3 regions of the Bacillus sp. TL12 genome follow, and region 3 is predicted to be linked to each of the others. Evidence: predicted binding sites of a transcription regulator. Region 3 holds the regulator's gene; each other region holds the start of a gene.
The links. Region 3 encodes Rex, which represses fermentation and respiration genes when NADH is low (regulators of the CRP and FNR family bind a similar motif). Its sites were predicted from a motif close to TTGTGAAATATTTCACAA; they were not measured.
Positions count from the first base shown of each region.

Region 1: LOK41_RS01965 (L-lactate dehydrogenase) is a predicted target of Rex. The motif match lies at 1,222-1,239, and genes of this name have one in related genera.
Region 2: LOK41_RS18960 (DUF1641 domain-containing protein) is a predicted target of Rex. The motif match lies at 2,166-2,183, and genes of this name have one in related genera.

Region 1 covers NZ_JAJJBY010000002.1:1,739-12,516, forward strand. The annotation lists gene LOK41_RS01955 (RNA polymerase sigma-70 factor) at 1-354, shown strand, start outside; gene LOK41_RS01960 (carboxymuconolactone decarboxylase family protein) at 601-1,044, shown strand; gene LOK41_RS01965 (L-lactate dehydrogenase) at 1,351-2,295, shown strand; gene glgB (1,4-alpha-glucan branching protein GlgB) at 2,682-4,619, shown strand; gene LOK41_RS01975 (glucose-1-phosphate adenylyltransferase) at 4,567-5,697, shown strand; gene LOK41_RS01980 (GlgC family sugar phosphate nucleotidyltransferase) at 5,717-6,751, shown strand; gene glgA (glycogen synthase GlgA) at 7,049-8,485, shown strand; gene LOK41_RS01990 (glycogen/starch/alpha-glucan phosphorylase) at 8,497-10,778, shown strand, end outside.
Region 2 covers NZ_JAJJBY010000023.1:2,724-13,501, forward strand. The annotation lists gene LOK41_RS18950 (MFS transporter) at 1-1,095, opposite strand, end outside; gene LOK41_RS18955 (winged helix-turn-helix transcriptional regulator) at 1,464-1,811, shown strand; gene LOK41_RS18960 (DUF1641 domain-containing protein) at 2,243-2,683, shown strand; gene LOK41_RS18965 (NAD(P)/FAD-dependent oxidoreductase) at 2,728-3,906, shown strand; gene tyrS (tyrosine--tRNA ligase) at 4,373-5,635, opposite strand; T-box leader at 5,691-5,909, opposite strand; gene murB (UDP-N-acetylmuramate dehydrogenase) at 6,015-6,932, opposite strand; gene LOK41_RS18980 (hypothetical protein) at 6,969-7,172, opposite strand; gene LOK41_RS18985 (SET domain-containing protein) at 7,562-7,957, opposite strand; gene LOK41_RS18990 (Ger(x)C family spore germination protein) at 8,086-9,291, opposite strand; gene LOK41_RS18995 (spore germination protein) at 9,272-10,378, opposite strand; gene LOK41_RS19000 (spore germination protein) at 10,378-10,778, opposite strand, start outside.
Region 3 covers NZ_JAJJBY010000051.1:1,467-12,244, forward strand. The annotation lists gene rimI (ribosomal protein S18-alanine N-acetyltransferase) at 1-324, shown strand, start outside; gene tsaD (tRNA (adenosine(37)-N6)-threonylcarbamoyltransferase complex transferase subunit TsaD) at 324-1,340, shown strand; gene LOK41_RS25295 (ABC transporter ATP-binding protein) at 1,615-3,540, opposite strand; gene LOK41_RS25300 (redox-sensing transcriptional repressor Rex) at 3,725-4,354, shown strand; gene LOK41_RS25305 (YdiK family protein) at 4,380-4,574, opposite strand; gene LOK41_RS25310 (CPBP family intramembrane glutamic endopeptidase) at 4,577-5,320, opposite strand; gene groES (co-chaperone GroES) at 5,752-6,036, shown strand; gene groL (chaperonin GroEL) at 6,074-7,708, shown strand; purine riboswitch at 8,100-8,201, shown strand; gene guaA (glutamine-hydrolyzing GMP synthase) at 8,363-9,901, shown strand; purine riboswitch at 10,066-10,167, shown strand; gene LOK41_RS25330 (NCS2 family permease) at 10,296-10,778, shown strand, end outside.

The DNA.
Region 1 (10,778 bases), on a different contig from region 3:
ATGATACATACCTTTATTAGAGGCTCAGAAACAGGGGATTTTGAGGAATTTATTAATTTACTGACAGCAGATGCAACCCTCGTTACTGATGGAGGTGGTAAAGTGCGTGCAGCTATATTTCCGATTCTGGGTAAACAACGTATTCAAATGTTTCTGGAGGCTATTGCTTCACGAGGATTCTTCCAATTGGAGGTTCTCCCAACTATAATAAATGGTCAATTTGGTATTTTAGCAAGGAATAAGGGACGTGCAGAAAAAGCCATATGTTTTGAGTGGAATGAAAGTGGAGAATCTATTAGAAGAATCTATATTATAGTCAATCCTGATAAATTAAAGCATATTCCAGTTCTATAGCATGAAATTGAAAAAAGAGGTCTTTATTTTAAGATCTCTTTTTGTATTTTGTCACAAATGGAACAGCTAATTTGTCTTATAAGTGACAGGATATAAAAAAGATGCTATGCATGTTGTTTATTAGAGTTTCTGTTGGGAATTAAATATTTTACGGCAGATATTGATTTTCAATAATACATGAAAAATCTTGTTAAATATCCTGGTGTCAAAGTACAAACTAATTTGATTTGATGGAGGGAATATACAATGGAAACGAGATTTTTAATGGGAAAGGTAAATCCAGAAGGTTATAAGGCAATGGCGGGATTAGAAAAATACTTGATGACTACAAGTATCGATGAGATATTGAAAGAGCTAATTAAAATTAGGGCTTCTCAAATTAATGGATGTGCGTATTGCATTGATCTCCATACGAAAGATGCGCGAAAACTAGGGGAAACAGAGCAACGTATTTATGCGCTTAATGCTTGGCGTGAGACACCATTCTTTACGCAGGAAGAACGTGCGGTGCTTGCTTTAACGGAAGCAATTACATTAGTAGCGGAAACCCATGTTCCTGATGAAGTATATGAAGAAGTAAGAAAATACTTTGAAGAAAAACAAATTGCTGAAATCATTATGCAGATTGTCACTATTAATGCATGGAATCGAATTGGAGTTTCTACCCGTTTAATGCCGGAAATAAGATAAGGTCTTGAATAAAAAGCTATTCTTTCTAGAAACGCTATCGAAAGAATAGCTTTTTATGTAGTATTACACGAAAATAAGTTTTCACAATCTAAAGAAAAGGTTTACATTGAGATTGATTCCATACCTATTATGATAACTTTCTCCTATATGTGAAAAAGTTCACAAATAGGTCATAATTTGTGAATAAATTCACAATGATTCGTGCTACAATATGTGTGTAAGGAAGTTAAACAACATTAAATTAGTACTTTAATTAATTACTTAAACAATCATAATAAATGTGAACAATAGAGAGGGGAAATTACCATGAAAAAAGGTATCAATCGCGTAGTATTAGTAGGAACAGGAGCTGTAGGTTGTAGTTATGCTTACTCAATGATCAACCAAGGTGTAGCTGAGGAATTTGTACTTGTTGACGTAAATGAAGCAAAAGCAGAAGGAGAAGCAATGGACTTAAGCCATGCGGTACCATTCTCTCCATCACCAACAAAAGTTTGGAGTGGTAGCTATGCAGATTGTAAAGATGCAGATTTAGTTGTTATCACTGCTGGATTACCACAAAAGCCAGGTGAAACTCGCTTAGACTTAGTTGAGAAAAATACAAAAATCTTTAAACAAATCGTTCGTAGTATTATGGATACTGGATTTGATGGTATTTTCTTAATCGCAACTAACCCAGTTGATATTTTAACTTACGTAACTTGGAAAGAATCTGGATTACCAAAAGAGCGTGTAATCGGTTCTGGTACAACTTTAGACTCTGCTCGTTTCCGCTATATGCTAGGTGACTACTTAGATGTAGATCCACGTAACGTTCACGCATACATTATTGGTGAGCATGGTGATACTGAACTTCCAGTATGGAGCCACACTACAGTAGGTGTACAAAAATTAGAAACAATTTTAGCGAACAACGAACAATACAACCAAGATGATTTAGATAAAATCTTTGTAAATGTACGCGATGCAGCTTACCACATTATCGAGCGTAAAGGTGCAACTTACTACGGAATCGGTATGTCACTACTTCGTGTAACAAAAGCAATCTTAAACAACGAAAACAGTGTGCTAACTGTATCTGCATACCTAGAAGGTCAATACGGTGAGAAAGACGCTTATGTAGGTATTCCAGCTGTTATTAACCGCGAAGGTGTGCGTGAAATCGTTGAGCTTGAATTAAACGAAGAAGAAAAAGCGAAATTCGCTCACTCTGTAAAAGTATTAAAAGAAACAATGGCACCAGTACTTTAATAGAATTGATAAATGATTCAGAAGCAGGAAGCTGCTTCCGGCTTCTGAATTTTTATATAAAGCAGTATAAATTCCTTTTCCAGTTCCCTTGTATATCCCCCAAATATACCCCTTTTGCTGGAAAAGGGCCGTTTATAGAAAAAAGCACTCTATACGAAAATAGAGTGCTTTTTTCTTATATTATTACAAGTGAAATAATGATCTCAAATAAAACGCTTTCAATGAATATTCGTCAAAATTCGATATATTTTATCAAAAATTTAAATATTACCTTTAATTCCCACGAAAAAACGTATATTTATTTAAAAATACACAAGGATATTTCAGTTTTTCGGCGAATGTTTACAAAGTAATAAAAATTCTGTCATCTTAGTGAGGTGAACATATTGAGTGTAACAAATTGTATAGAAGAGAGTTTGTATGAATTTCATTCAAAGAAGTGTTATGAGAGCTATAACATATTTGGCGCGCATCTTGCAGTAGAGGATGAAATACAAGGCGTACGATTTACAGTATGGGCTCCTCATGCAAAAGTTGTGAGTGTAGTTGGAGATTTTAATGATTGGGATGTTGAAGGGCATCGGATGATACAAATGACAGAAAAGGGTATTTGGTCATTGTTTATACCACATTTGGAAGAAAACGAAATATATAAGTATGCGATTGAAACCAAAAGTGGAGAAACAATTTTAAAAGCAGACCCCTATGCAAATTACGCAGAAGTAAGACCAAATACGGCATCTGTTATTTTTGATATAAGGGGATACAAATGGAACGATAACAATTGGTTCCGCAAGAAAAAAAGAAAATCAGTTTATAAAGAAGCAATGACAGTTTATGAATTGCATTTTGGATCATGGAAAAAGAAAGAAGATGGCTCTTTGTACTTGTACCGAGAAATGGCAGAGGAGCTCATTCCCTATGTAGCGGAGCATCAATTTACTCATATTGAAATTATGCCGCTTGTTGAACACCCGTATGATCGATCTTGGGGATATCAAGGGACTGGATATTATGCGGTAACAAGTCGTTTTGGTACACCGCATGATTTCATGTATTTTGTCGATGAATGTCATAAATATGGAATCGGTGTCATTTTAGATTGGGTACCAGGGCATTTTTGTAAAGATGCTCATGGTTTGTATTTGTTTGATGGTGCACCGACCTATGAATATAAAGATTTGGATGTGCAGGAGAATCAAGTTTGGGGAACAGTAAATTTTGATTTAGGGAAACAGGAAGTACGAAATTTTTTAATTTCAAATGCATTGTTTTGGATGAAATATTATCATATCGACGGCTTTCGTGTTGATGCGGTTGCGAATATGCTGTATTGGGAAAAAGAAGGCAGGCAGCAAAGTAATGAATATGCGGTTTCCTTTTTACGTGAGTTAAATGAGGCCGTATTTGCAGAGGATGAAAAATTTTTGATGACTGCAGAAGATTCTACAGCTTGGCCGCTTGTGACCGCTCCAACTTATGAAGGTGGACTAGGGTTTAATTATAAATGGAATATGGGCTGGATGAATGATGTACTGAAATATATGGAGTGTGCGCCGGAATACCGGAAATATATTCATGAGAAAATGACGTTTTCTTTGCTATATGCTTACTCTGAAAACTTTATATTGCCGCTCTCTCACGATGAAGTCGTTCACGGAAAAAAATCATTGTTAAACAAAATGCCGGGAGACTACTGGGAAAAGTTTGCACAGCTTCGTTTATTATATGGGTATTTCTTTACGCATCCGGGGAAGAAATTGCTCTTTATGGGCGGAGAATTTGGTCAGTTTGATGAGTGGAAAGATCTTGAGGATCTAGATTGGAATTTGCATGATTTTGAAATGCATCGTTCTATGCATGATTACTTTAAAGTGCTCATAGCATTGTATAAGCGCTCTAAGCCACTTTGGCAGCTGGATCATTCGCAGGAGGGATTTCAGTGGATTGATGCTGATAATAGAGAACAAAGTATTTTCTCGTTTATTCGTAAAGGAGATAAGGATGAAGATATCCTTGTCGTTGTATGTAATTTTACGAACATTGTGTACGAAAACTATAAAGTGGGCGTACCAGCATTCCAGTATTATAACGAGATTTTAAATAGTGATGATGTAACATATGGAGGCTCAGGACAGGTGAATAAAAAACGTCTGAAGGCAATAGGAGAGCCGTATCATAATCAAGAAGCTCATGTAGAAATAACAATTCCACCATTTGGTGTATCTATTTTACGACCAGTGAAAACGAGAAAGGGGAGCAAAAAACAAGATGGTTCAAAAGCAGACGTGCGTAGCAATGTTACTAGCAGGAGGAAAAGGTAGCCGTTTAAGTGCCTTAACAAAAAATTTAGCAAAGCCAGCTGTTCCATTTGGTGGCAAGTATCGAATTATTGATTTCACTTTAAGTAATTGTGCAAACTCTGGTATTGAAACGGTTGGAATTTTAACACAGTATCAGCCACTTGAGCTTCATAGTTATATTGGAATCGGTAATGCTTGGGATTTAGACCGTGTGAATGGCGGCGTGACTGTATTGCCCCCGTACTCGGAATCTTCAGGAGTGAAATGGTATACAGGAACAGCAAGCGCGATTTATCAAAACTTAAACTATTTGCATCAGTACGATCCTGAATATGTTCTGATTTTATCAGGGGATCATATTTATAAAATGGATTACAGTAAGATGTTAGATTACCATATTGAAAAAGAAGCAGATGTTTCGATTTCTGTTATTGAAGTACCTTGGGACGAAGCAAGTAGATTTGGAATTATGAATACGAATGAAGAGATGGAGATTGTTGAGTTTGAGGAAAAACCCCAGTTCCCAAAAAGCAATCTTGCCTCGATGGGCATTTATATTTTTAATTGGGCAATCTTAAAAGAATATTTAGAGATGGATGCAAGAAATCCAGAGTCTACGAATGACTTCGGAAAAGATGTCCTTCCTCTTTTACTAGATGAAGGAAAGAAATTAATTGCCTATCCGTTCCAAGGATATTGGAAAGATGTTGGAACGGTTAAAAGTTTATGGGAAGCCAATATGGACTTGCTTCGTGATGAATCTTTATTGCAACTAAATGATCGTGATTGGCGCGTTTACTCAGTTAACCCAAATGAACCACCACAATTTATAGCTGAGGATGCCAAAGTAGAAGAGTCATTGATAAATGAAGGATGCGTTATTGAGGGAGATGTAAAGCATTCTGTTTTATTCCAAGGTGTAACGGTAGGAAAAGGTAGCCTAGTTATTGATTCCGTTGTTATGCCAGGGGCTCGAATTGGAAAAAATGTTGTGATTGAAAAGGCGATTGTTGGCTCAGGGATGGTAATTGAGGATAATACCGTAATTCGATCAGAAAAAAATGTAGATGAGATTGTATTAATCGCAGAAGGCAAATAGACAAAAGGGGATGAGATACATGGGAGAATCAATGTTAGGAATTATTAATGCAACGGGGAGCTTTCCTTCTTTAAAGAAAGTAACAGAACACCGTTCACTAGCTGTACTACCATTTGGAGGACGTTATCGTCTCATTGATTTCATGCTTTCGAATATGGTTAATTCTCATATTCATAGCGTTGCGATTTTTACAAGTCATAAAAATCGTTCCTTGATGGATCATCTCGGATCAGGAAAACAATGGGATTTAGATAGAAAACGTGACGGCTTATTTTTATTTCCTCCGAATTGCCAATGTGATCAAGATGAGTTTGGTTCTTTCGCTCATTTTAGAAGACATATTGATTATTTTCTACGTAGTAGACAAGAGTACGTTGTCATTACAAATAGTCATCTTGTCACAGCGATAAATTTTCAAGCAGTGTTAGAAAGACATATACATACAGAAGCAGATATTACGGAAGTGTGTCATGAAGGAGTTCCCCTGCAAACCTATGTGCTTAAGAAACAGTTATTATTAGATTTATTTGAAACGTATAAAGATATGGAGCATTATAGTTTATTTGATGTTGTTAGAGAAAAGCGGGGGGAATCATTGTACATTGGAACATATGAACATATGGGATATGTAGCGGTGATCGATTCGATTGAAAGTTATTATAAACATAGTTTAGAGATTTTGCAGCCTTCGATTTGGAAACAGTTATTTACGAAAGAAGCACCGATTTTTACAAAAGTAAAAGATGAACCACCAACACGTTATATGAAAGATGCTAAGGTGAAAAATACAATGATTGCAAATGGAAGTATTATTGCAGGGAAAGTTGAGAACAGTGTTGTATTTCGTTCTGTTAAAGTTGGGAAAGGTTCCGTTATTCGAAATAGCATCATTATGCAAAAGAGCCAAATTGGAGATAATTGTATATTAGACGGTGTTATTATTGATAAGGATGTTAAGATTGAGGATGGTGTGATTTTAACAGGAACACCTGATAATCCACATGTTGTGGAAAAGGGGAGTATCCAAAGTCAAAATGTTACTAGTTATTCTTGAGAATTAAAAACTGGTAAAAACCTTCATTTTAGGTGGAAGAGAGAATCCGGCGATGGATAGAAGCGGTCAGGGCCTTTTTTGGCCCCATGCCGAGTTAAAACCAAAAGGAGGAAACGAGTGGAGGACTTCTTTTGGTTTCATAGCCGAAATTTCTATGTAGGAAAATTGAAATAGAGCCATATAGCCAGTGGAATTAGGTTCACTGGCTCATCATGATATGAATTTAAAATTTGAAGGGAGGAAGCTGTAAGAAGGGCGGCCCGAGATGTACACGCTTTTCAGGCAGTGGAACAACACGTGAATATTTTATTTGCAGTATCAGAATGCGTACCGTTTATTAAATCAGGAGGTTTAGCAGATGTTGCGGGGGCACTTCCAAAAGAATTGAAAAAATTAGGGGTAAATGTCCGGATTATACTTCCAAACTACAGTCTTATCCCTAAGCATTTACGAGAAGCATGTACGCTTCATAAGGTAATTCATGTTCAGCTTGGCTGGCGAAACCAATATTGCGGTATTTTAAAAGGGGAGCAAGATGGGATTACGTATTACTTAATCGACAATGAGTATTATTTTAAAAGGGATTCTCTGTATGGGCATTATGATGATGGAGAACGTTTTTCTTTCTTTTCTAAAGCGGTGTTAGAGTGTATGCCGCATTTAGATTTTGAAGTGGATATTCTTCATAGTCACGATTGGCATACAGCGATGGTGAATTTTTTACTACGTGAAAAATATAGGGACAACCCGTTATATGAACATATTAAAACCGTTTATACAATTCATAATTTGCAGTTCCAAGGTGTATTTCCACGTGAAGTTATGCATGATTTATTGGAGCTTGGTGATGAATATTTTCATAGTGAACAGCTTGAATTCTATGGGAACGTTAACTTTATGAAAGGTGGCATTATCGCTTCAGATTGCATTACAGCAGTTAGTCCGACATATAAGGAAGAGATTCAATACGAATTTTTTGGTGAAAAACTAGATGGTTTGTTGCGTAAATATAATGATAAGCTGAGCGGGATTGTAAATGGCATTGATACGAGCGTATATAATCCGAAAACAGACGCATTTATTACTGCGCAGTATGATGCTGAGTCGCTATATGATAAGCAAGAAAATAAACGTGCATTGCAGCGTTACTTTGGTTTGCCAGAAAAAGAAGATACACCAATCATTTCAATGGTAACGAGATTAACAAAACAAAAAGGTCTCGACTTAGTGCGTACTGTCTTTCATGAAATGATGGAAGAGGATGTACAATGTATCATTTTAGGATCAGGAGATTCTGAGTATGAGCAATTTTTCGAGTGGATGGCATATGAGTATCCAGAAAAAATAAAAGTGTATATTGGTTTTAATGAAGAGTTAGCACATCAAGTATATGCAGGTAGTGATTTGTTTTTAATGCCATCACTATTTGAACCGTGTGGACTTGGACAGCTCATTGCACTGGCGTATGGTGTTATTCCAATTGTCAGAGAGACTGGAGGATTGAATGATACAGTTCAGTCTTATAATGAGAAAATGGAGACTGGAAATGGCTTCAGTTTTAGAAATTTTAATGCTCATGACATGTTACATACGATTCGTCGTGCGCTGAAGTATTATCATAATAAACCGGTATGGGATCAGCTTGTAAAGCAGGCGATGACAGAAGATTATAGCTGGAAAAAGTCGGCTCTTGAATACAAGGAACTATATAAAAGTTTGCTGAAACACTCTTAGGTGGTGAAAAAATGTTTACTCATGTTGAAAGCTTTAAAGCAGCTTTTTTAGAAAAACTAGAAACGATGTATGGAAAAAGTTTCAAAGATTCTACAAGTCGTGATCAGTATAATACACTTGGACATATGGTACGTGAGTATATGAATCAGCACTGGATTACAACAAATGAAAGGTACCGGGCAGGGAATCAAAAGCAAATGTATTACTTATCTATTGAGTTTTTACTTGGCCGTTTGCTTGGTAGTAATTTACTAAATTTAGGAATACGAGATGTATGTGAACAAGGTCTTTCAGAACTTGGAATTTCCTTGAAAGAATTAGAAGAAAGTGAAGCGGATGCAGGGCTTGGTAATGGAGGACTTGGCCGCCTTGCAGCCTGTTTTCTTGATTCATTGGCATCTTTAAATCTTCCTGGACACGGATGTGGTATTCGTTATAAGCATGGTTTATTTGATCAGAAAATTGTCGATGGATATCAGGTGGAGTTGCCTGAACAGTGGCTTCGGCATGAAAATGTATGGGAAGTCAGGAGACATGATCAAGCTGTGGAAGTGAGTTATTTCGGACAAGTGGAAGCTGTGCAAATCAATGGTCGTTTAGAATTTCGTCATACTGATGCGGAAGTCATTATGGCGGTTCCTTATGATGTTCCGGTTGTTGGGTATGAAACAGATACTGTGAACACACTTCGTCTTTGGAATGCAGAACCAGTTCCTTTCCCGCAAAACTGTAAAGATATTTTGAAATATAAACGCGAAACAGAAGTGGTATCAGAATTTTTATACCCAGATGATACGCATGATGAAGGGAAAATACTACGGTTAAAACAACAGTATTTTCTTGTATCTGCAAGCTTACAAAACATTGTTCGCATGCATAGAGAGCGAAATGGGACGCTTCGCAATTTGCATGAGAAAATTGCAATTCATATTAATGATACACACCCGGTCCTTGCGATTCCAGAGCTCATGCGTATTTTACTAGATGAAGAAAAACTCTCTTGGGAAGAAGCATGGGATATTACGACCCAGACGATTTCTTACACGAACCATACGACATTGTCAGAAGCGCTTGAGAAGTGGCCGATTCATATCTTTAAATCGTTATTACCACGGATCTATATGATTATTGAAGAGATTAATGAACGGTTTTGTCATGAATTATGGGAGCGATATCCGTATGATTGGAAGCGGATTGAAGACATGGCGATTATTGCACATGGTCTTGTAAAAATGGCGCATTTAGCAATTGTCGGAAGTTATAGTGTAAATGGTGTTGCAAAAATTCATACGGAAATTTTAAAACAGCGTGAAATGCGATTGTTTTATGAATTTTACCCAGAAAAATTTAATAATAAAACAAATGGGATCGCGCATAGACGCTGGCTTATGAAAGCAAATCCGCAGCTTACCAATCTTATTTCAGAAGCGATTGGAGAGGAATGGAAGAAGCAGCCGCAGGGATTACAATTGCTACAAGATTACCGGTATGACACTGCTTTTCAAGATAAGTTACAAGATGTAAAGCAAGAGTGTAAACATATTTTAGCAGAGCGTATCCGCAACACAATGGGTGTTATTATTGATCCAAGTTCCATTTTTGATGTACAAGTGAAACGATTGCATGCTTACAAAAGGCAATTATTAAATGTGTTACATATTTTATATTTGTACAATCGTTTGAAAGAAGATTCTAGCTTTTCGTTTTATCCGCGTACATTTATTTTTGGAGCGAAAGCATCGCCAGGCTATTATTATGCGAAAAAAATTATTAAATTAATAAACGAACTTGCTAGAAAGGTAAATGAAGATCCGTATGTAAGTCAATATATGAAAGTTATCTTTCTAGAAAACTACCGTGTTTCACTAGCTGAAGATGTTTTTCCAGCAGCAGATGTAAGTGAGCAAATCTCAACGGCGAGTAAAGAAGCATCCGGAACAGGGAATATGAAGTTTATGATGAATGGAGCAATTACACTCGGAACACTGGATGGAGCCAATATTGAAATTAGGGAAAAGGTAGGAGATGAGGCCTGTTTTATCTTTGGCTTAACAGCGGAAGAAGTGCTTCATTATTATCAAAATGGTGGCTATCGTGCAAATGATTATTACCATCACAATATGCACATTAAAAAAGTAGTGGATCAGCTAATAAATGGTTTTTTCCAAAATGCCGGAGCTGAATTTGAAGCAATTTATGATTCTCTTGTCATCCAAAACGACGAATACTTTGTTCTTCGTGATTTTAGTCCATATGCAGAGCGTCAAGAAGATGTAGGAAGAGCATATGAAAA
Region 2 (10,778 bases), on a different contig from region 3:
AATTGCACCTACCCACGCTGTATGAATTAACCCTAATGAATTTGTTACAATACCGCCTAAGTACGCCCCAAGAGCGATTCCCGCATTAAAGGCCGCAATATTCATAGCAGATGCAATATCTACAGCACTCGGCACAAAGCGCTCAGCTAATATCACGACATATACTTGTAACCCCGGAACATTCATAAATGCAAATAACCCCATTAAAATAATTGTAATTAACCCTGCCACCTTAAATGGCGCTGTAAATGTGAGCACAGATAACACAATTGCCTGAATGAAAAACATAAAAAACAATGCGCGAATTGGGTTGCGATTAGATAGCTTACCGCCAATCATATTCCCAATTGCAATCGCAATCCCATACACTAACAAAATGACTGTAACTGTACTTGCTTTAAAGCCTGTTACTTCTTGCAATAATGGGGACAAATACGTAAACGTCACAAATGTCCCGCCATATCCTAATGCAGTAATAACGAAAACAAGTAACAGTCTTCCATTTGTTACAAGCTTGAATTGATCGCGAAAAGATACCGATGCACCTTTTCGTAAATTCGGTGGAATGAGCATACCGTTAGCTACTAAAGCAACAACTCCAATTGCCACAATAACCATAAACGAAGCTCTCCAGCCAAACTGTTGACCAATAAATGTTCCAATCGGTACACCTGTAATGGTTGCAACGGTTAAACCCGTGAACATAAAAGCAATCGCACTAGCACGTTTATCTTCCGGTACAAGAGCTGCCGCAATCGTTGAACCGATCGACATAAATACACCGTGAGCAAATGCAGATATAACCCTCGCAACAAGAAGTACACCAAAACTTGTTGCCATTCCTGCAATACTATTACCAATAATGAAGATAATCATAATCCACATTAATAACGTTTTCCGTGACATACTAGCTGTTAACGACGTTAAGACAGGAGCGCCGAATGCTACTCCTAGCGCATATAAAGAAACGGTTAAACCAGCCGTTGTAACAGAAACATGCGAATCTTTCGAAATAGATGGTAATAAACCGACGCTAATAAATTCAGTTGTACCAATGCCAAACGAACTAATCGCTAATGCTAATAAAGCAAACATACTTCCTCTAGTCGTTTGAACACCAGAAGAAGGTACTGTATATGAACTCAATTGAACTCCTCCTTAATACGAGAAATCCAATCATAATAGTATGATAAAAAGGCCTTTTTATCTTCTAATAAAAACAGTTTTACTGCTCATAACTGCTATTATGAATGGTTTCATTCTTTTTTGAAAGAACGCACTTGAAAGTACGATAGGTATCTAAAAGTAACATAGGCACCTTTTAGTAACGTACTACTCATTTGCCTCTTACGTATGCTATTATGAAACATGTTCAACATAAAAAACAGTACGTACTTTTAAGTACTATAGGCACTAAAAAGTAACATATAACTATAAAAGACTCGTTAAAGGGGTTGTAATATATGAAGAAATACAATATTCCTGTAGAAGCAACCTTAGAAGTAATCGGCGGAAAATGGAAGGTCGTTATTCTTTGTCACTTAACAAAAGGGACAAAACGAACAAGTGAATTAAAACGTTTAATGCCTGGCATTACACAAAAGATGCTCACGCAACAATTGCGTGAATTAGAAGAAGATGGAGTTATTCAAAGGAAGGTATATAACCAAGTACCACCAAAAGTTGAGTACTCGCTTACCGACTATGGTTGGTCCTTAGAAGCAATTCTCGATTCCCTTTGCACATGGGGAGAGTGCCATCTTGAAAAGAACGGTAACACATCGATGCTAATTACAGAGGATGAACAATAAGAAAAAGGAAAAAATGAACATAAATTTGTCCATTTTTTCCTTTTTCTCTTTATATATATGTACATTTCTTATCTAAACAAAATAATTTATGCGCTTTCATTCCTTGTCAGTACTAGGTTATACGCTCAATATCAAATAATTAGGAATCATTTTTATGTTAACATAGGTGTATATAGTATATAATATAGGATATATATTATATACACTTTCCGATAAGGGAACTTTCCATTATGCGGACAAGCCATGTATCGGACAGTTCATAAATAATAGGTAAGACATTGTGGTTTTAGATTTATGTTTTCAGCTTACTTGCTGTCATAAATTTAAAGGCATTTTATTGTGTTTTGTGAAACTTTGTATAAAGTTTCGCAAACGTTTACTATCTTACTTATCAAAAATAAGAGTATTGCTATCGTAAAGGAGAATTGGAGATGCCAGAAACTATGACCCAAACAAAGCCAGAACAAGAAACTGTACAAATTTCTGCTAGCCAAGGACAACTTGATGTACTTGATCAGTTGTTAAAACCTGAGGTACAAGAATCATTAACAACACTAGTGGAACAGCTTCCAAAATTAACTGAGCTTGTTAACATTTTAACTAAGTCTTATGACTTCGCTCAAACTGTTGCTACTGATGAAGTATTAAAAAGCGACACTGTTGGTGCAATCCAAGAGCTTGTAGAACCTGTAAAAGATACAGTGAAAAGCATGGCTGCAACTGCAATCGAAGCGAAAGATCGTGCTGACGAAAGCAACGAAGTTATCGGCCTATTCGGTCTATTAAAATTACTAAAAGACCCACAAGCACAAAAAATGTTCCGCTTTGTAAATGCTTATCTTCAAATTAGTGCAGAACGTAACAATAAATAATTTAACTTATAACAACAATTAGTAAAGACGGGGGATATCATACTATGTCAAAACAAATTGTCATCTTAGGCGCTGGTTATGGCGGCCTTCTTGCCGCTTTAAACGTACGTAAATATTACAGCAAATCAGAAGCACAAGTTACAGTGATTAACCAATACCCAACACACCAAATCATCACTGAACTACACCGCCTTGCAGCTGGTAACGTGTCTGAGCAAGCAATTGCAATGCCACTTACAAAGCTTTTCAAAGGTAAAGATATCGATCTTAAAATCGCAACAGTTGAGTCATTCTCAGTTGATAGCAAAGAAATCAAACTAGCTGGCGGCACTACTTTATCTTACGATGCACTTGTAGTTGCTTTAGGAAGTAAAACTGCTTACTTCGGTATTCCAGGACTAGAAGAAAACAGCATGGTATTAAAATCTGCTGCTGATGCAAACAAAATCTACAAACACGTTGAAGACCGTATTCGTGAATACGCTAAAACGAAAAACGAAGCTGATGCTACAATCGTAATCGGTGGTGGCGGATTAACTGGCGTTGAGCTAGTTGGTGAGCTTGCTGACATTATGCCTAAACTTGCAAAAAGCCACGGCGTAAATCCAAAAGAAGTTAAACTTCTTCTTGTTGAGGCAGGTCCAAAAATCCTTCCAGTATTGCCAGACCACTTAATCGAACGTGCAACTACTAGCTTAGAAGCACGCGGCGTTACATTCTTAACAGGTCTTCCTGTAACAAACGTTGCTGGCAATGAAATCGACTTAAAAGACGGTCAAAAACTTGTTGCTAACACATTCGTTTGGACAGGCGGCGTACAAGGTAACCCATTAATCGGCGAATCAGGTCTTGAAGTAAACCGTGGTCGTGCAACAGTTGATGCATACCTACAATCTACTTCTCACAAAGACGTATTCGTTGCTGGAGACAGCGCTGTTGTCTTCGCTCCAGACGGACGTCCATACCCACCAACTGCACAAATCGCTTGGCAAATGGGTGAGTTAATTGGATACAACTTATACGCAGCACTAGAAGGCAAAGCATTCGAAGAGTTCGCACCAGTAAACTCTGGAACACTTGCAAGTCTAGGACGCAAAGATGCTGTTGCTACAATCGGAGCAAGCAATACTCCACTTAAAGGCCTACCAGCATCATTAATGAAAGAAGCAAGTAACGTTCGTTACTTATCACACATTAAAGGATTATTCAGCTTAGCTTACTAATCCGATTACTGGCCCGAATCATGATTCGGGCTTTTTTAAATCCAAAACCATTTCTTTTTGGGTGGAAGAGAGTATCCGCCCTTGCGTAGTAGCGGTCAGAGCCTTTTTTTGCCCCATGCCATGTTTCAAACAAAAAGAGATAATGAGTACAAGGCTCTTTTTTTCTTCGTGGCAACGATTTATCTAAAAAAAACAAAGACATTTATATAGATCACTATGAGTATTATTTATAAGCACAAATTGAACATCCGACATACAAACTTTCTTTTTAGATGAAAGAGAGTCCGCCCATGCATAGTAACGGTCAGGGCTTTTTTTGTCCGTAATTATCTATATTATTTTTATTCGGCAAAAAGAATAGATACACCTTTTAAAATAATCTTAATTTACTGATTTTTTATGGCGAAATTGTGTATAAATAAGTAGAAGCGAGGCTCTCTCCTCACTTCTACCCTATCACAAAACTTTATTCTCCTAATTTCACCAAGCTGTAATTCTTTTTACCTTTACGAATAATAATAAATCTTCCATCGAATGAATTTTCCGCTGTAACATCTGTATTCACATTCGTTACTTTATCTCCATTCATCAAGATGGCTCCATTATTAATATCTTCACGCGCTTGACGTCTAGAAGGTTCAATTCCTAAATCAACTAACCACTCGACGATATTTTTTGTTTCTTTCGAAGCGTGGAAAGTTGGCATATCTTTAAAACCTTGTTCAATTTCATCCGCAGTTAACGATTTAATATCCCCACTAAATAACGCTGCTGTAATTTTTACTGCTTGCAGTAACGCTTCTTCACCATGAACAAATTTGGTCATTTCCTCCGCTAACACTTTTTGTGCTTCACGTTTATGTGGCTCTGTTTGAACTTTAACTGCTAATTCATCAATTCTCTCTTTCGTTAAGAACGTAAAGTATTTCAAGTACTTAACCACATCACGATCATCTGTATTCACCCAGAATTGGTAGAATTCAAATGGCGTCGTTTTTTCAGGATCTAACCATACGGCTCCACCTGCTGATTTACCAAACTTCGTACCGTCTGATTTTAATAATAATGGAATTGTTAAGCCAAATACTTTTGCTTCATGCCCCTCTAGTTTACGAATTAAATCTAAACCACTCGTAATATTCCCCCACTGATCACTACCACCAATCTGTAATTGGACACCTTCTTCTTTGTATAAGTGATGAAAATCCATTGCTTGTAAAATTTGGTATGTGAATTCCGTAAATGAAATACCCGTATCTAGACGACTTGCTACGATATCTTTCGCTAACATACTGTTTATACTAAAGTTTTTACCGTAGTCGCGTAAAAACTCAATAATATTGATTTGATGTGTCCATTCGTAGTTATTTACCATTTTCACTTCACTATTGCCACCAAAGTCGAATAGCTTTTTCATTTGCGCTGTTAATGCATCCACATTATGTTGTACTTGTTCCAACGTTTGCAATTGACGCTCTGTTTGTCGCCCGCTTGGATCACCAATTGTTCCTGTTGCCCCTCCAATTAGAATGACTGGATGATGTCCAGCTAACTGAAAACGTTTCATCATCATAAACGGAATTAAATGTCCAATATGCATACTGTCACCAGTTGGATCTACGCCGCAGTACAAGGAGATCTTTTTCTCTTCTACTAACTTGCGTAACCCCTCTTCATCTGTTTGTTGATTCACAGCACCGCGCCATTCTAATTCATCAATAATATTCATTTCTTCCCATCCCCTTAAAAATTTTTAAACAAAAAGTCCCTATGTCTACAATAGACATAGGGACGATTATTCACCGTGTTACCACCCAGATTGCACAAATAGCACAATAGCTATTCATACCACTCTTAGCAATCATATCGTTTGCTACTCCGCTTAGCATTACCTAAGATACTCCAGAGTGTAATTCACAAGTTTGTTTGTGCTAGGTTCCATCAACCCCTAGCTTTCTCGATAACAGTGACAAACTGCTACTGGGCTCTTTCAACGTATTTCATATGTTAAATTATTAGCCATTATATTGAATTTAAAATTCATTGTCAATAATAACCAATCATTATTTTGAAATAATTCACATTTTTATACGCCTTAATTTCAAAGATTATTGTATATCCTCTCCAATAATCCTTACTTCTCTTTCTAACTTCACACCGAATTTTTCTTCAACTGTTTTTTGCACGAAATGAATTAAATCGATATAATCTTGCGCCGTCCCATCATCAACGTTTACCATAAATCCAGCATGTTTTACTGAGACTTCTACGCCGCCAATTCGCTTTCCTTGCAGTCCTGATTCTTGAATAAGCTTACCAGCAAAGTTATTTGGCGGGCGCTTAAATACACTACCACATGAAGGGTACTCTAAAGGCTGTTTTGATTCACGTTTAAATGTTAAATCATCCATCTTTTCTTTAATCTCTTCACGTACACCTTCTGCAAGTTCAAATTTCGCTTCAAGTATAATGTAATGATTTTTAGCAAACGTACTTTTACGATAACCAAACTCAAAGTCATCTTTCGTTAAAGTACGTAACTCTCCATCACCTGTCATTACGGTAGCTTCCGTTAACACATATGCAACCTCACCGCCGTATGCACCGGCATTCATGTATAACGCTCCGCCAACTGAACCAGGTATACCACAAGCAAATTCAAGTCCTGTTAAACAGTGATCTAACGCAATTCGTGATACATCAATAATCGCCGCACCACATTGCGCTACAATCGTTGTTCCTGTCACAGTCACATCTGTAATATGAATTAAACTTACTGTAATCCCGCGAATACCACCGTCTTTTATAATAACATTAGAACCATTTCCTAAAAACGTAATCGGAACATTATATTGGTTTGCATACTTTACAACTTTTTGAATTTCATCATAAGTAGTAGGGGCAACAAATACATCTGCTTTTCCTCCTACTTTTATATGCGTATGATTCTTTAACATCTCATCTTGTTTTACATGTTCTTTTGGTAAAATTGTATTTAAATATTCATATACTTTCTGCATATCCATTCTATGATTCCTCTATTTCTATTAATAATTAATGGCCTACCTTCTCGATAGTTCTGGCATTTTCAAACTACTCTTCTTATTTTCTTCCATTTCGCTTACAATTTTATTTACTTCTCTACATGTAATGCCATGCTGAAAATAAGTAGGTAATCGGCCACCACATAGATTACCTAAATAGTTTAGTAAGATAGCTTCCGTCTCTATCTTATCAAAAAATCGAGAAGAAAACTTTACCTTCAAAAATTTTCCGATATAACCAAGTTTAAGGTAGAAAAATTTTAAATCTAATCTCTTCCTTTACAAAACTCTATTATATCGCATGTCAATGTGAAAAAATATGGTTAAAGAAGGAACTTTTCAAACTGATAAAAATGTCTATATTTTGTCACATCAACAATAGATATTGCAAAAGTGTAAGGCTCTTGTAATATAAAAGGATGCCTCTTTATATGTTAAAGGCATCCTTTTTTTCATATTATTTTAATTGAATTTTGACTAATTTGATTTCATTCATCGTATCCCTCCTTTCACTTATTAGATAGATAAACGGACGATTTGGTTTCAAAAAAATTGATTTTTATTCCATACAAAAGAGCACATCCAATCGAATGTGCCCTTTTTGCGCTTGATTACTTATCATTTTCCTCTTTTTCTCTATCAAACCATAACAACTCATCATCATCAACGTCACCATTATAGTTGATTAGAATCTCTTCCCCTGCTTTTATATCCTTGTAAGCAAAGAATTTAAACGTATGATTCTCAAAAACGATCTCATACGTCGCATTAGGCGTATAAGAATGATTAAATAACATACCGTAACCTAAAAGAATTGCCGTATGATTCACTCCATACTCAAATGCGTAGTCAGCAAGTAACGTTTTCTCTATAAACTCATGCTGTTCATTCGGATAAGAGATCACTGGCGCTTCATGTAAAAGCTCGCCTTTTTTTATATCACGTGTTGCGAATACCCCTCTATTAAATTCTCCATCGCTAAGTGTGGAAGTCTTGATTTCGATCATATTCTTCACCTATACATTTCTTTCTCTGAAGTATTTTATCTTCTTAAGCTTGGCAGATAATGAGGAGAAAATCAATTGGTTTTATTTTTCTTATTTGATAAAACAATATTAGATAAGGAATCTTCGTTCTAAGATCCTTCCGCACCATAGTCTTGGATTGTTATCTTTACGTTATATTTGATTGGAACCTTACTAAATGTTTTATCCCAATCTTTTTCAACCTTTTTCCATACTTTTGGATACTCAATTTCTAATTTGTTACCAAATCCAGCTACATCGGCCTTATATTCTTTTTGAATTTTTTTTAACACCTGTTTCACCAGTCGCTTTACTTCTTGTTCCGTAGCTTTTTCTATACTTTTTAGAAATTTATTTTCAAAAGGGTCTCCCGAAACAGTCCGCTTTTCAGATAGCCGTCCCTCTGATTGGATGTCTACATTAAAAGAGATATTATCCCCTTTAACGTGAGGCTGAATTTTACTTTTCATAGCTTTCACTTCATACATGATAGGCTTTCCTGTCTCTTCATCAAAACTTCTTACCAAACCGCTTTTCCCTTTCCCGGTTATCCACATTAAGCCTTCTAATTCATTTTCATTCAAAAAACCACGTAGCTTTTTTGTCTTTCCTTTGATTACGGCAGCTCCCGCAAATTTCACTTCTCCATTTATCGAAATGACATTTTGCAAAAGAAAACTAGCTCCTGACTCTATCTTTCCTGGCAATTTAGCAAGCGGCATAGGAGGTAAAATCCGCGATGATCTATATTGATTATCTGTAATTCCACTTAAACGGAACGCTGGAATTTCTCCTTCTTCTTTCGATTTCAATGTCTCGCTCGCTCGCCCCTTACTAATTAGCACGAGACAACTTGGTCTCATCTCATTATCACGAATATATATATCCAGTAATTGTTTCAAACTGTACGTACGTGCAAGGTTTGCGCTAACAACAAGCACTTTCGTGTGATTGAATTTTATAGGGCGTTCCCTTCTTAATGCAACTTCACGAATCGATTGATGAAGAGAATCTCCAGTTTCAGAAATATTCGTGTAAGGTTTTTGTTGTGACACTCCACCTTTTCCCCCGCTTGATGATGATTGTGGTTTAACAAATTGATAGGTTGATGTTACAAGGTTCTTTTTCCGATATCCCCCACCTTTTGCTTCTATCTCCTTCTCAACATTCGTCTCCTTCCCTTTATCAAATGCCAAACCTACTGTAAAACCTATCTCTTCAATTTCATGACTGCTCCAACATCCTGTAAGAGCTAGAAGCGAAAGAACAGATGATACAACGAAAAGAAGCCGTATATTATTCGCACTTCGGTTCATTCTTCCTCTTCCTCCATCTCGAAATTACAAGGAGAAGCAGTGGCAAGATACCGAATAATACAAGCGCTGCATTGCCAATCATATCCCCAAATTTAAATAAATCATTAATGTTTTTCGGCATACCAGCAATGATGTAAATAATCGGAAGAAGCCCATACATAAATGAGTGACTATTCTTGTTAAAAAGCTGTGCCAATCCCAAAGAAGCAGCATAGTAGCAGATTGTATAAGTTGCAAAGATTTGCATAATCCATATCACGAGTAATAAAGACTCAAACCGTTCAAATACTAAACCGGGAATTTCAAAACTTCGCATAAGATCAATTGCAGGCCAGGTTCTCATTAACACCCCATCAACTGAAAACGCTCCTATCACCATGACAACTGTAACGACATAAAAGATTAAAGAAATAGTAGTTCCGATGAGAACGACTTTTACAGCTTGGAATGGCTGTTTCATAAATGCCAAAAGAAGCAACATGATTTCGACTCCTGAATATGCGAGAGTTGTTGTTTTTATGCCTTTTAATACGGGGATAACTCCTAACCCTAATACAGGACGGAGATTATCCAACTCAAATATTCCTATACTCATAAAGGAAGTCAGCAAAAAAATGAAGACTGTAATTGGAAATATTATTTCAAATAGGCGAGCTATCGAGTTTATACCGCCTAAGTTCAAATAAATACTTACCCACATAAATGGCATGATAATAGCCCACCCAGGGGTGCCTTCCAATAAAAAAAAACTTGTTACTTCTCCTAGCGCTCTAACTTCAAATGAGGAAAGCATAACAAAGTAGCCTACAATGAGTAGACTAAGTAACGCTCCCACCCATTTCCCTACAATGTCTTGACTATATTGATAAAAAGTTTTTCCAGGAAACTGTTGACTTAATTTAACGATGATTACCCCTACAACCATCGCAATTATCCCCCCGACAATAACAGTTATCCAAACATCTGGTGTCTTGACTTTCTCTGCAGCTGTTCTAGGCAGAGTGAGAATTCCTACTGCAAGTACATAATTAATAAGAATGACAACTGCTTGGGAAGTAGGAATTCGATCTTTCGGGCCAGTAATCATCACTCTTCACTTCCTTTTCTTATTGAATCTTTCGGATTCAACATTTTCGGACGACGTTTCATCATCTGAAGTGGCATGCGAATCACGAAATCTTTCCAATCACTAAATCGATAAAGAACCGCTGGACTGGCATAGGGCACACCAAAACTCTTCAATCTCGCTACATGACTGCATATGAAAAGAAAAAACAAAATGACCCCATATAATCCAAATATGGCAGCACAAAACATAGCTACAAAACGAAGAATACGCAGTGGAATTGCTGCACTATAATGTGAAAGAGCAAACGAGGAAATAGCGGTTGCTGCTACTACGATGACCATAACTGGACTAACAATCCCTGCCTGTACTGAAGCCTCTCCAATGATTAATCCACCGACAATCCCCATCGCTGAACCAA
Region 3 (10,778 bases):
GAGTATGCACATTATGTTGTCGTAGAAAAAGATGATGTGGTAATCGGATACTGTGGATTGTGGATAATTATTGATGAATCACATATTACGAACATAGCCATTTTGCCAGAATACCGCGGTCAAAAACTAGGAGATGCCTTGATGAAAGAAATAATGAATCAAGCAAGGGAAATGGGAGCGAAAACAATGACACTTGAAGTTCGTGTGTCAAATGAAGTAGCGAAACAGTTATACCGAAAATATGGATTCCAAAATGGTGGGATTCGGAAACGATACTATACAGACAATTATGAAGATGGTCTTGTAATGTGGGTGAATATATAATGGAAAAAAATACGATTATAATTGGTATTGAAACGAGCTGTGACGAAACAGCTGTAGCAGTTGTGAAAAATGGAAAAGAAATAGTGGCAAACGTTGTCGCTTCGCAAATTGAAAGCCATAAGCGTTTTGGCGGGGTGGTACCAGAAATTGCATCGCGTCATCATGTAGAACAAATTACAGTTGTACTAGAAGAAGCGTTAAAACAAGCGAACATTACATTTGAAGATATTGATGCAATTGCTGTGACGGAAGGACCGGGTTTAGTAGGAGCACTTTTAATTGGTGTAAATGCAGCGAAAGCAATTGCATTTGCACATAATATTCCTCTTGTTGGCGTTCATCATATAGCTGGGCATATTTACGCGAATCGTTTAGTGAAAGAACTACAATTCCCATTATTATCACTTGTTGTGTCTGGAGGACATACAGAGCTTGTGTATATGAAGGAACATGGTTCATTTGAAGTGATTGGTGAAACGAGAGATGATGCAGCAGGAGAAGCATATGATAAGGTTGCACGTACATTATCGATGCCTTATCCAGGGGGGCCTCATATTGATCGTCTTGCCCATGAAGGAAAGCCGACAATTGATTTACCTCGTGCATGGCTAGAGCCGGATTCGTATGACTTCAGCTTTAGTGGATTGAAATCAGCAGTTATCAACACTGTGCATAACGCAAAACAACGTGGTGAAGAAATTGCGCCAGAAGATTTAGCAGCTAGCTTCCAAGCGAGCGTAATAGATGTACTTGTGACGAAAGCAGCGCGTGCAGCAGAAGCGTATGATGTAAAACAAGTATTGCTTGCTGGTGGTGTTGCAGCAAACAAAGGACTTCGTGCACGTTTAGAGGAAGAGTTTGCAAAAAAAGAAGAAATTGAGCTTATTATTCCACCGTTATCCTTGTGCACAGATAATGCAGCGATGATTGCAGCAGCGGGCACAATTGCATATGAACAAGGAAAACGTGCAACATTGGCTTTAAATGCAAATCCAGGATTAGATATTGAAGCATAGTTATACACATAATTAACCACAACCTGTGGATAAAACCCATATTATCTGTTGATAATATGGGTTTTATTGTGAGTATTAAATGTGTATAACTTTTTTCTGGTTTGTTGATAATGTGGAAAAGTTATTTTTGTGTTTATATAATAAAGGTGGATATGTGTATAAGGTTGTGGATAATAGTGTTGAGGTCAGACCTTTGACTATTTGTATTGAAAAATAAACAAGGTAGTTGAATGGCTTTCAACTACCTTGTTTTCGACCTATGAATATATAGGGATTATACGTGTAATTCTTCCCATTCAGCCATAAACTTCTCTAATTGTTCTTGTTTTGTTTGCTTTGCTGTTGTAATTTCACTAGCTCTTTCATAATCAGCGTATACTTCAGGAAGGCATAGTTCCTCTTCTAATTTTGCAATTTCCTCTTCCAACGTTACAATGTTTTGTTCGATTTCTTCAATTTTTCGGGCACGCTGACGCTCCTGTTTTTTACGCTCTTTTTCTTCAAGATAATTTAATTTCTCTTGAGCAATAGTTTTTTGGACTGGTGCATCTTCTTCTTGTTTTTCAAACTCAGCACGTTCAATCATTTCATTTTTCTTTTCAATATAGTAGTCATAATCACCTAAATATTCTTGTGCACCAGCTGTCGATAACTCAACAACTGTAGTTGTGACACGGTTAATAAAATAGCGATCATGCGAAACGAATAAAAGAGTTCCTGGATAATCAATTAAGGCATTCTCTAGAATTTCCTTACTATTTAAATCAAGGTGGTTTGTTGGCTCATCGAGAATGAGTAGGTTTGATTTTTGCATCATTAATTTCGCTAGAGCTAATCGAGCTTTTTGACCACCACTTAGAGAAGATACAGGCTTTAATACATCATCCCCTGTGAATAAAAAGTTACCGAGTATCGTACGAATTTCTTTTTCCGGCTCTAGCGGATAATCATCCCATAATTCATTTAAAACACGCTTAGATGATGTTAAGTTTGCTTGTTCTTGATCATAATATCCAATAGATACATTTGAACCGAAAGAAACTTCACCGCTTAGTGTGTTTAATTTATTCACAATTGATTTTAATAATGTAGATTTTCCAATACCATTTGGACCGACTAATGCAACGCTATCACCACGGGTTAAGCGCATGTTTACATGTTCAATGATTGGTTCTTTGTCATATCCGATAGAAACATCTTTTACTTGTAATACGTCGTTTCCGCTTTGTTTTTCGATATCAAAGTGGAAGGATGCAGATTTAGAGTCACCTAATGGCCGAGTTAGTAATTCCATTCTGTCTAACTGCTTTTGACGACTTTGTGCACGTTTTGTTGTAGACGCACGGGCAATATTTTTTTGGACGAAGTCTTCAAGTTTCGCAATTTCCTCTTGTTGTTTCTCATAACGTTTCATTTCTTGCTCATATAGTGCAGCTTTTAAATCTAAATATTTACTGTAGTTACCAACATATCGTCTGCTTTCTTTATTAGAAATTTCATATACTTGTGTAACAAGTTTATCTAAAAAGTAGCGATCGTGGGACACGATTAAAATAGCGCCAGGATAGCCTTGTAAATATTGTTCAAGCCATGTTAATGTATCAATATCTAAGTGGTTTGTTGGCTCGTCCAAGATGAGTAAGTCTGGTTTTGTAAGCAGTAACTTCCCAAGAGCAAGTCTTGTTTTCTGTCCGCCACTTAACGTAGAAATTGTTGTTTGGTGTGTTTCCACTGGAAAACCAAGTCCACTTAAAATGGAGCGAATATCTGCTTCATATTGGTAACCGCCTTGATCTTTGTAGTCTAACTGTAGTTGATCATAATCAGCGAGTAATTTCTCGTACGTAGCAGTATTTGAAAAGTTCTCTTCCTGCCCCATTTCGTGCTCTAGCCTTCGAAGTTTCTTTTCCATTTGTTGCAGGTGAGAAAAGACAGTAAGCATTTCATCCCAAATTGTTAAGGTTGTTTCTAAGCCAGTATTTTGGGCTAAATATCCGATAGAGACATCCTTTGGTTTTATAATTTCTCCGCCATCGTGAGATAGTTCACCAGCAATTATTTTTAATAATGTAGATTTTCCAGCACCATTTCGACCAACTAGTGCAATACGATCTCTTGTTTGAACTTCCAATTTAATGTTTGCAAGAATTGTTTCAGCACCGTATAATTTTGAAAGCCCATTCACTTGTAATAAAATCAATGTTTTCACCTCAAATAATTTCTTAACTTTGCCATGTTTATATTTCTCAATCATACTAAAAATAGTGTATAGTTTAAAATAAAGAGAGAAGTCTTCTCTCTATTATACAAGGAAAGTCATAAGTGCTAAACTTATGTATTTGTTTTAAATCTGTGAACAAAGATAGGAAGAGAGGAGAGGTTACATGGATCAGCAAAAGATTCCACAGGCCACTGCCAAACGATTGCCTCTATACTATCGATTTATCCAAAACTTATCTCTTTCTGGTAAGCAACGTGTTTCATCGGCAGAATTGAGTGAAGCTGTAAAGGTAGACTCAGCAACAATTCGGAGAGATTTTTCATATTTTGGAGCGTTAGGGAAAAAGGGCTATGGATATAATGTAAATTATTTATTATCGTTCTTTCGAGAAACGCTTGATCAAGATGATATAACACGTGTAGCACTTATTGGAGTGGGTAATTTAGGGACCGCTTTCTTACATTATAATTTCACTAAAAATAATAATACAAAGATTGAAATGGCATTTGATGTTAATGAAGAGAAAGTTGGAAAAGAAATCGGAGGAATTCCTGTATATCATTTGGATGAATTAGAAGATCGTTTAACAAATGAGATACAAGTGGCAATATTAACAGTACCTGCTACCGTTGCACAAGCTGTAGCAGATCGATTGGCTGAAACAAATGTACACGGAATTTTAAATTTTACACCGGCGCGATTAAATGTGTCAGAAAATATAAGAATTCATCATATTGATTTAGCTGTAGAATTACAAACACTCGTTTATTTTTTGAAAAATTATCCACAATAAAACGCAGAGGAAATCCCTCTGCGTTTTATTGTTGCTTTTTCTTTGTAAATTTGACTAAGATAAGTCGAAGTGCCAAATTAAAATCAATTGTTGCCATAGCAGCAAACAGCAGTGTCCCAAAGTTCCAAATTGTATCTGTAACGTTCGTAATTGCGAAACGTGTGAAGACACATCCAAGAAGGAAATACAGTGCTGCCATGAACAATGGTGAGTTCCTCATATTTAAAATCCTCCGATAAATCCTTGCATTTTTTCTGCTTGTTTAATCATTTCTTGTATTTGTTCGTTACTTACTAGTACTTGAGTTATTGCGACTAATGTATTCATGGCAACGTGAGCCATAATAGGAACGATGATTCGTTTTGTTTTCACATATAGAAAAGCGAAAACAAGTCCCATGGAAGTGTATACTAACAAGTGTGTAAAATCAAAGTGAATTGCTGCGAAAACAAGCGAACTAATAATTGCCGCGATAAAGAAATTAAATCTTTTATAGAGAGTTCCAAATAAAATTTTTCTAAAGACAATCTCTTCTAAAATAGGGCCAATGATTGATATAACAATAAGAAACCATGGAGTAGCTCTTGCTATTTCCATCAAATCTTGTGTGTTTTGAGAACCAGGATTAATCCCTAATAATCGCATTTCAATATTAGCTGCAAGTATTTGAGCAAACATAGCTAAAAAGAAACCAATAAAAATCCAGCCGATTGTCGCAGGAACACTAGCTCGCTTCGTATCTAAATGTCTATCGCGAATATCGGTTCTAAGTAGCCAAAGTATAATACATAATGCAATGAAAAAGCTGATGATTGACCAGTGACCAGCCATGATTTGCATTTTTTGCTCTCGTGAAACTGCCATATTATCATATAGCCCTGTTTTGAAAAGGAGCCATATTCCAACAATTCCCGATAGTTGCATCAGAATATATGTAACTATAATCCACCAATATTGTTTTTTCAAATGGGTTAACCATCCTTTCTAACTCTAGTTTATGAGATAAGGCGAGATAACATGTAAACATCCCGCTGTGGGATACGTAATAACCGTTTGGATTATGATTTTTTTGTAAATCTTTATTTGAAAATGAAATAGATAACAGGAAAAAGCAGTGCCTATAGAGAAAATAACTTATGGCATCTTTCATATTGTAACATACGATAAGTGGAAAAGCCGATTCATATATCGCGTGCCTTCTTAATAATGGTTATAAGGGAGAATTATTTTTTAGAAAGGCGTATAGAAAAAGTTTATCTAGTAATTTGCGAAAAAATTATGATTTTTTTACTTGCAAAAGAAAATTAGATTATTTATTATTATAAGTGTGTTAGCACTCGTGGTCTTTGAGTGCTAATAAAGAAAATTTACATAGGAAAATGAGGAGGTTATTGTTCATGCTAAAGCCATTAGGTGATCGCGTTGTAATTGAGCTTGTTCAAGCAGAAGAAAAAACAGCAAGTGGTATTGTATTACCAGACACTGCAAAAGAAAAACCACAAGAGGGTAAAGTTATTGCAGTAGGTACTGGTCGAGTGCTTGAAAATGGTGAGCGTGTTGCTTTAGAGGTAGCAGCAGGTGATCTTATCATCTTCTCAAAATATGCAGGTACTGAAGTGAAATATGAAGGTACAGACTACTTGATTTTACGTGAAAGTGACATTTTAGCAGTTATCGGTTAATTATATACATTTTAAAAATCCAAGGGGGTCAATTATTATGGCAAAAGATATTAAATTTAGTGAAGAAGCACGTCGTTCGATGCTTCGTGGTGTCGACACTCTTGCAAACGCAGTAAAAGTAACACTTGGACCAAAAGGTCGCAACGTTGTACTTGAGAAAAAATTCGGTTCACCACTTATTACAAATGATGGTGTAACAATCGCGAAAGAAATCGAATTAGAAGATGCATTCGAAAACATGGGTGCAAAATTAGTAGCAGAAGTTGCTAGCAAAACCAATGACGTAGCTGGTGACGGAACAACAACTGCAACTGTATTAGCACAAGCTATGATTCGTGAAGGTTTAAAAAACGTAACAGCTGGTGCGAACCCAATGGGCCTTCGTAAAGGTATCGAAAAAGCTGTTGTTGCGGCAGTAGAAGAATTAAAAACGATTTCTAAACCAATCGAAGGTAAATCTTCTATCGCGCAAGTAGCTGCTATCTCTGCTGCTGACGAAGAAGTAGGTAAACTAATTGCTGAGGCAATGGAGCGCGTTGGTAACGACGGCGTTATTACTTTAGAAGAATCTAAAGGCTTCACAACAGAATTAGATGTAGTAGAAGGTATGCAATTTGATCGTGGATATGCATCTCCTTACATGATTACTGATTCTGACAAAATGGAAGCAGTCCTTGATAACCCATACATCTTAATCACTGACAAAAAGATTTCTAACATTCAAGAAATCTTACCAGTGTTAGAGCAAGTGGTACAACAAGGTAAACCACTTCTTATCATTGCAGAAGATGTAGAAGGCGAAGCGTTAGCTACATTAGTAGTAAACAAACTTCGTGGTACATTCAATGTAGTAGCTGTTAAAGCTCCTGGATTTGGTGACCGTCGTAAAGCAATGCTTGAAGATATCGCAATCTTAACTGGTGGCGAAGTAATCACTGAAGAACTAGGTCGTGACTTGAAATCTGCTACAGTTGCATCTTTAGGACGCGCTGGTAAAGTTGTTGTAACAAAAGAAAACACAACTGTAGTTGAAGGTGTAGGAAGCACTGAACAAATCGAAGCTCGCATCGGTCAAATCCGTGCGCAATTAGAAGACACTACTTCTGAATTCGATCGTGAAAAATTACAAGAGCGTCTTGCTAAACTTGCAGGCGGCGTAGCGGTAATTAAAGTAGGTGCAGCAACTGAAACTGAGTTAAAAGAACGCAAACTTCGCATTGAAGATGCACTTAACTCAACTCGTGCAGCAGTAGAAGAAGGTATTGTTGCAGGTGGCGGTACTTCACTTATGAACGTATACACTAAAGTAGCTTCTATTTCAGCTGAAGGTGACGAAGCAACAGGTATCAACATTGTACTTCGTGCATTAGAAGAGCCAGTTCGCCAAATCGCAATCAATGCTGGTCTAGAAGGATCTGTAGTTGTAGAACGTCTAAAAGGCGAAAAAGTAGGCGTTGGTTTCAACGCAGCTACTGGCGAATGGGTAAACATGCTTGAGTCTGGTATCGTAGACCCAGCAAAAGTAACTCGTTCTGCACTTCAAAACGCAGCATCTGTTGCAGCTATGTTCTTAACAACTGAAGCTGTAGTTGCTGACAAACCAGAACCAAATGCACCAGCAATGCCTGACATGGGCGGCATGGGCATGGGCGGTATGGGCGGCATGATGTAATTTCATCCGCTGGCGGAACATCCATCTCTATATAGAGGTGGATGTTTTTTTTGTTTTTTCATTTATATATCCATTTGAATTTTTCAATCTAGAAGTAAGTCGCGGTTATGAAAACAAAAGAAGATCTCCACTCGTTTTCTCTTTCTGTTTTTACGTGGCATAGCGCTAAAACAGGTACTGACCGCTTCTACTCGTGAACGGATCCTCTCTTCCATCTAAAAGGAATGGTTTTGTGTTAGTTTTTCAATCTGTATTTATATAGAAGTGGATGTATATGAAACCTCTATATTTATAGTGAAGAAAAGTTTTATTGTACAAGGAAAATAATTTCTGTAGAATTTTGTCGCTTTCTCTCTTGACCATATCGATACTTCATTGTTAGAATCTAGGAAGATAATATAAAACAATCCTTCATATATCCTCAATGATATGGTTTGAGAGTCTCTACCGGGTTACCGTAAACAACCTGACTATGAAGGCAGTGCGTCTTATATTTATAAAGAGCGGAATACTATCTTTATAAAGTCAGACCCCTGCCTTTTCTTTGTTATGAGACTGAGGGCGGAGGACTGGCTTTTTTTATTATATTGGTAATGCTTTTTGCCAAATTGGTGAAAATATTTATATACGAGAACTAACGTTGGGGTGATTATTTTGAAGAAACAGCACGATACGATTATCGTTTTAGATTTTGGGAGTCAATACAATCAGTTAATTGCACGTCGAATTCGTGAGTTCGGTGTATACAGTGAACTTCATCCACATACAATTACTGCAGAAGAAATTAAAGCAATGAATCCAAAAGGGATTATTTTCTCTGGTGGACCAAACAGTGTATATGGTGAAAATGCATTCCACTGTGATGAAAAAATCTTTGAATTAGGCTTACCGATCTTTGGTATTTGCTACGGCATGCAGCTGATGACACAACACTTTGGTGGAAAAGTAGAACGTGCAAACCATCGTGAGTACGGAAAAGCAGTTCTGAAAGTAGAGAACGAATCAAAATTATATGCAAACCTTCCAGAAGAGCAAGTTGTATGGATGAGCCATGGTGACTTAGTAACAGGTTTACCAGAAGGTTTCGTAGTAGATGCAACAAGTGAGTCTTGTCCAATTGCTGGTATGAGCAATGAAGCGCAAAAATTATACGGTGTACAGTTCCACCCAGAAGTACGTCATTCTGAGCACGGAAATGATTTAATCAAAAACTTTGTATTCGGCGTATGTGGTTGTTCTGAAGGATGGAACATGGAGAACTTTATCGAAGTAGAATTAGAAAAGATCCGTGAAACAGTTGGCGACAAAAAAGTACTATGCGCACTTAGCGGCGGTGTAGATTCTTCTGTTGTAGCAGTATTAATTCATAAAGCGATCGGTGATCAATTAACATGTATTTTCGTTGACCACGGTTTACTTCGTAAAGGTGAAGCAGAAGGCGTTATGAAAACATTTAGCGAAGGCTTCCACATGAACGTTATTAAAGTGGATGCGAAAGAACGCTTTATGAATAAATTAAAAGGCGTTGAAGATCCAGAACAAAAACGTAAAATTATCGGTAACGAATTTATTTACGTATTTGATGATGAAGCTTCTAAATTAGAAGGAATGGACTTCTTAGCACAAGGTACACTGTACACTGACATCGTTGAAAGTGGTACAGCAACTGCACAAACAATTAAGTCTCATCATAACGTTGGCGGACTTCCAGAAGATATGCAATTCAAATTAATTGAACCATTAAATACGTTATTTAAAGATGAAGTACGTGTATTAGGATCAGAACTAGGAATTCCTGATGAAATCGTATGGCGTCAACCGTTCCCAGGTCCAGGACTTGGTATTCGTGTATTAGGTGAAATTACAGAAGAGAAATTAGAAATTGTTCGTGAATCTGATGCAATTTTACGTGAAGAAATCAAAAAAGCAGGCTTAGACCGTGAAATTTGGCAATACTTCACTGCACTTCCTGGCATGCGTAGTGTAGGTGTTATGGGTGACGAGCGTACTTACGACTACACAGTAGGTATTCGTGCAGTAACATCTATCGATGGTATGACAGCTGACTGGGCACGTATCCCTTGGGACGTATTAGAGAAAATCTCTGTACGTATCGTAAACGAAGTAAAACACGTTAACCGTATCGTGTATGATGTAACGAGTAAGCCACCAGCAACAATCGAGTGGGAATAGAATAAGGTTTATTCGCTTAAAGGGAGATCCATCTATGATTTTATGCATAGATGGATCTTTTTTAATCTATTTATACGAACGAAAATATGTGTTTGTGTAAAAATGTTCGCTTTTAGATTGACATATACCTGTGTGTGAGTTAATATGAGTATGTAATTGATGCGAAAAATGAATATTACAGCCGTCGTATAATATCGGGGATATGGCCTGAAAGTTTCTACCTAGCTACCGTAAATGGCTTGACTACGAGGCGTTTGTATAAAGGTTAGGGGAAATCTACCTTTGTTTATAGAACGCTTCCATGTATACGCAATGGAGGCCTTTTTTATTTTTATAGATAAAAGAGGGTTAGGGAGGATTACGACGAGTAATCATATAACGGGGGAAACGTAGGATGAAACGTTATTTTCAGTTTGATGAACTCGGCACGAATTATAAAACAGAGTTCATTGCGGGGTTAACGACATTTTTATCTATGGCTTATGTACTTTTTGTCAATCCTGCTACACTGTCACTGGGAAATATTAAAGGGTTACCAGCTGGAACAGGAATGGATCCAGGTGCGGTGTTTGTTGCTACTGCATTAGCAGCAGCAATTGGTTCACTCATTATGGGAATTTTCGCGAAATACCCAATCGCTTTAGCTCCAGGTATGGGAATCAACGCATTCTTTGCTTATACAGCAGTGTTAACAATGGGGATTCCGTGGCAAACTGCGATTGCCGGAACATTAATGTCAGGTATTATCTTTATTATTCTTACTGCTTCTGGTATTCGTGAAAAAATCATTAATGCCATTCCAGCAGAGTTAAAGTTTGCGGTAGCGGCAGGTATTGGTTTGTTCATCGCCTTTCTTGGGTTTCAAAATGCCGGAATT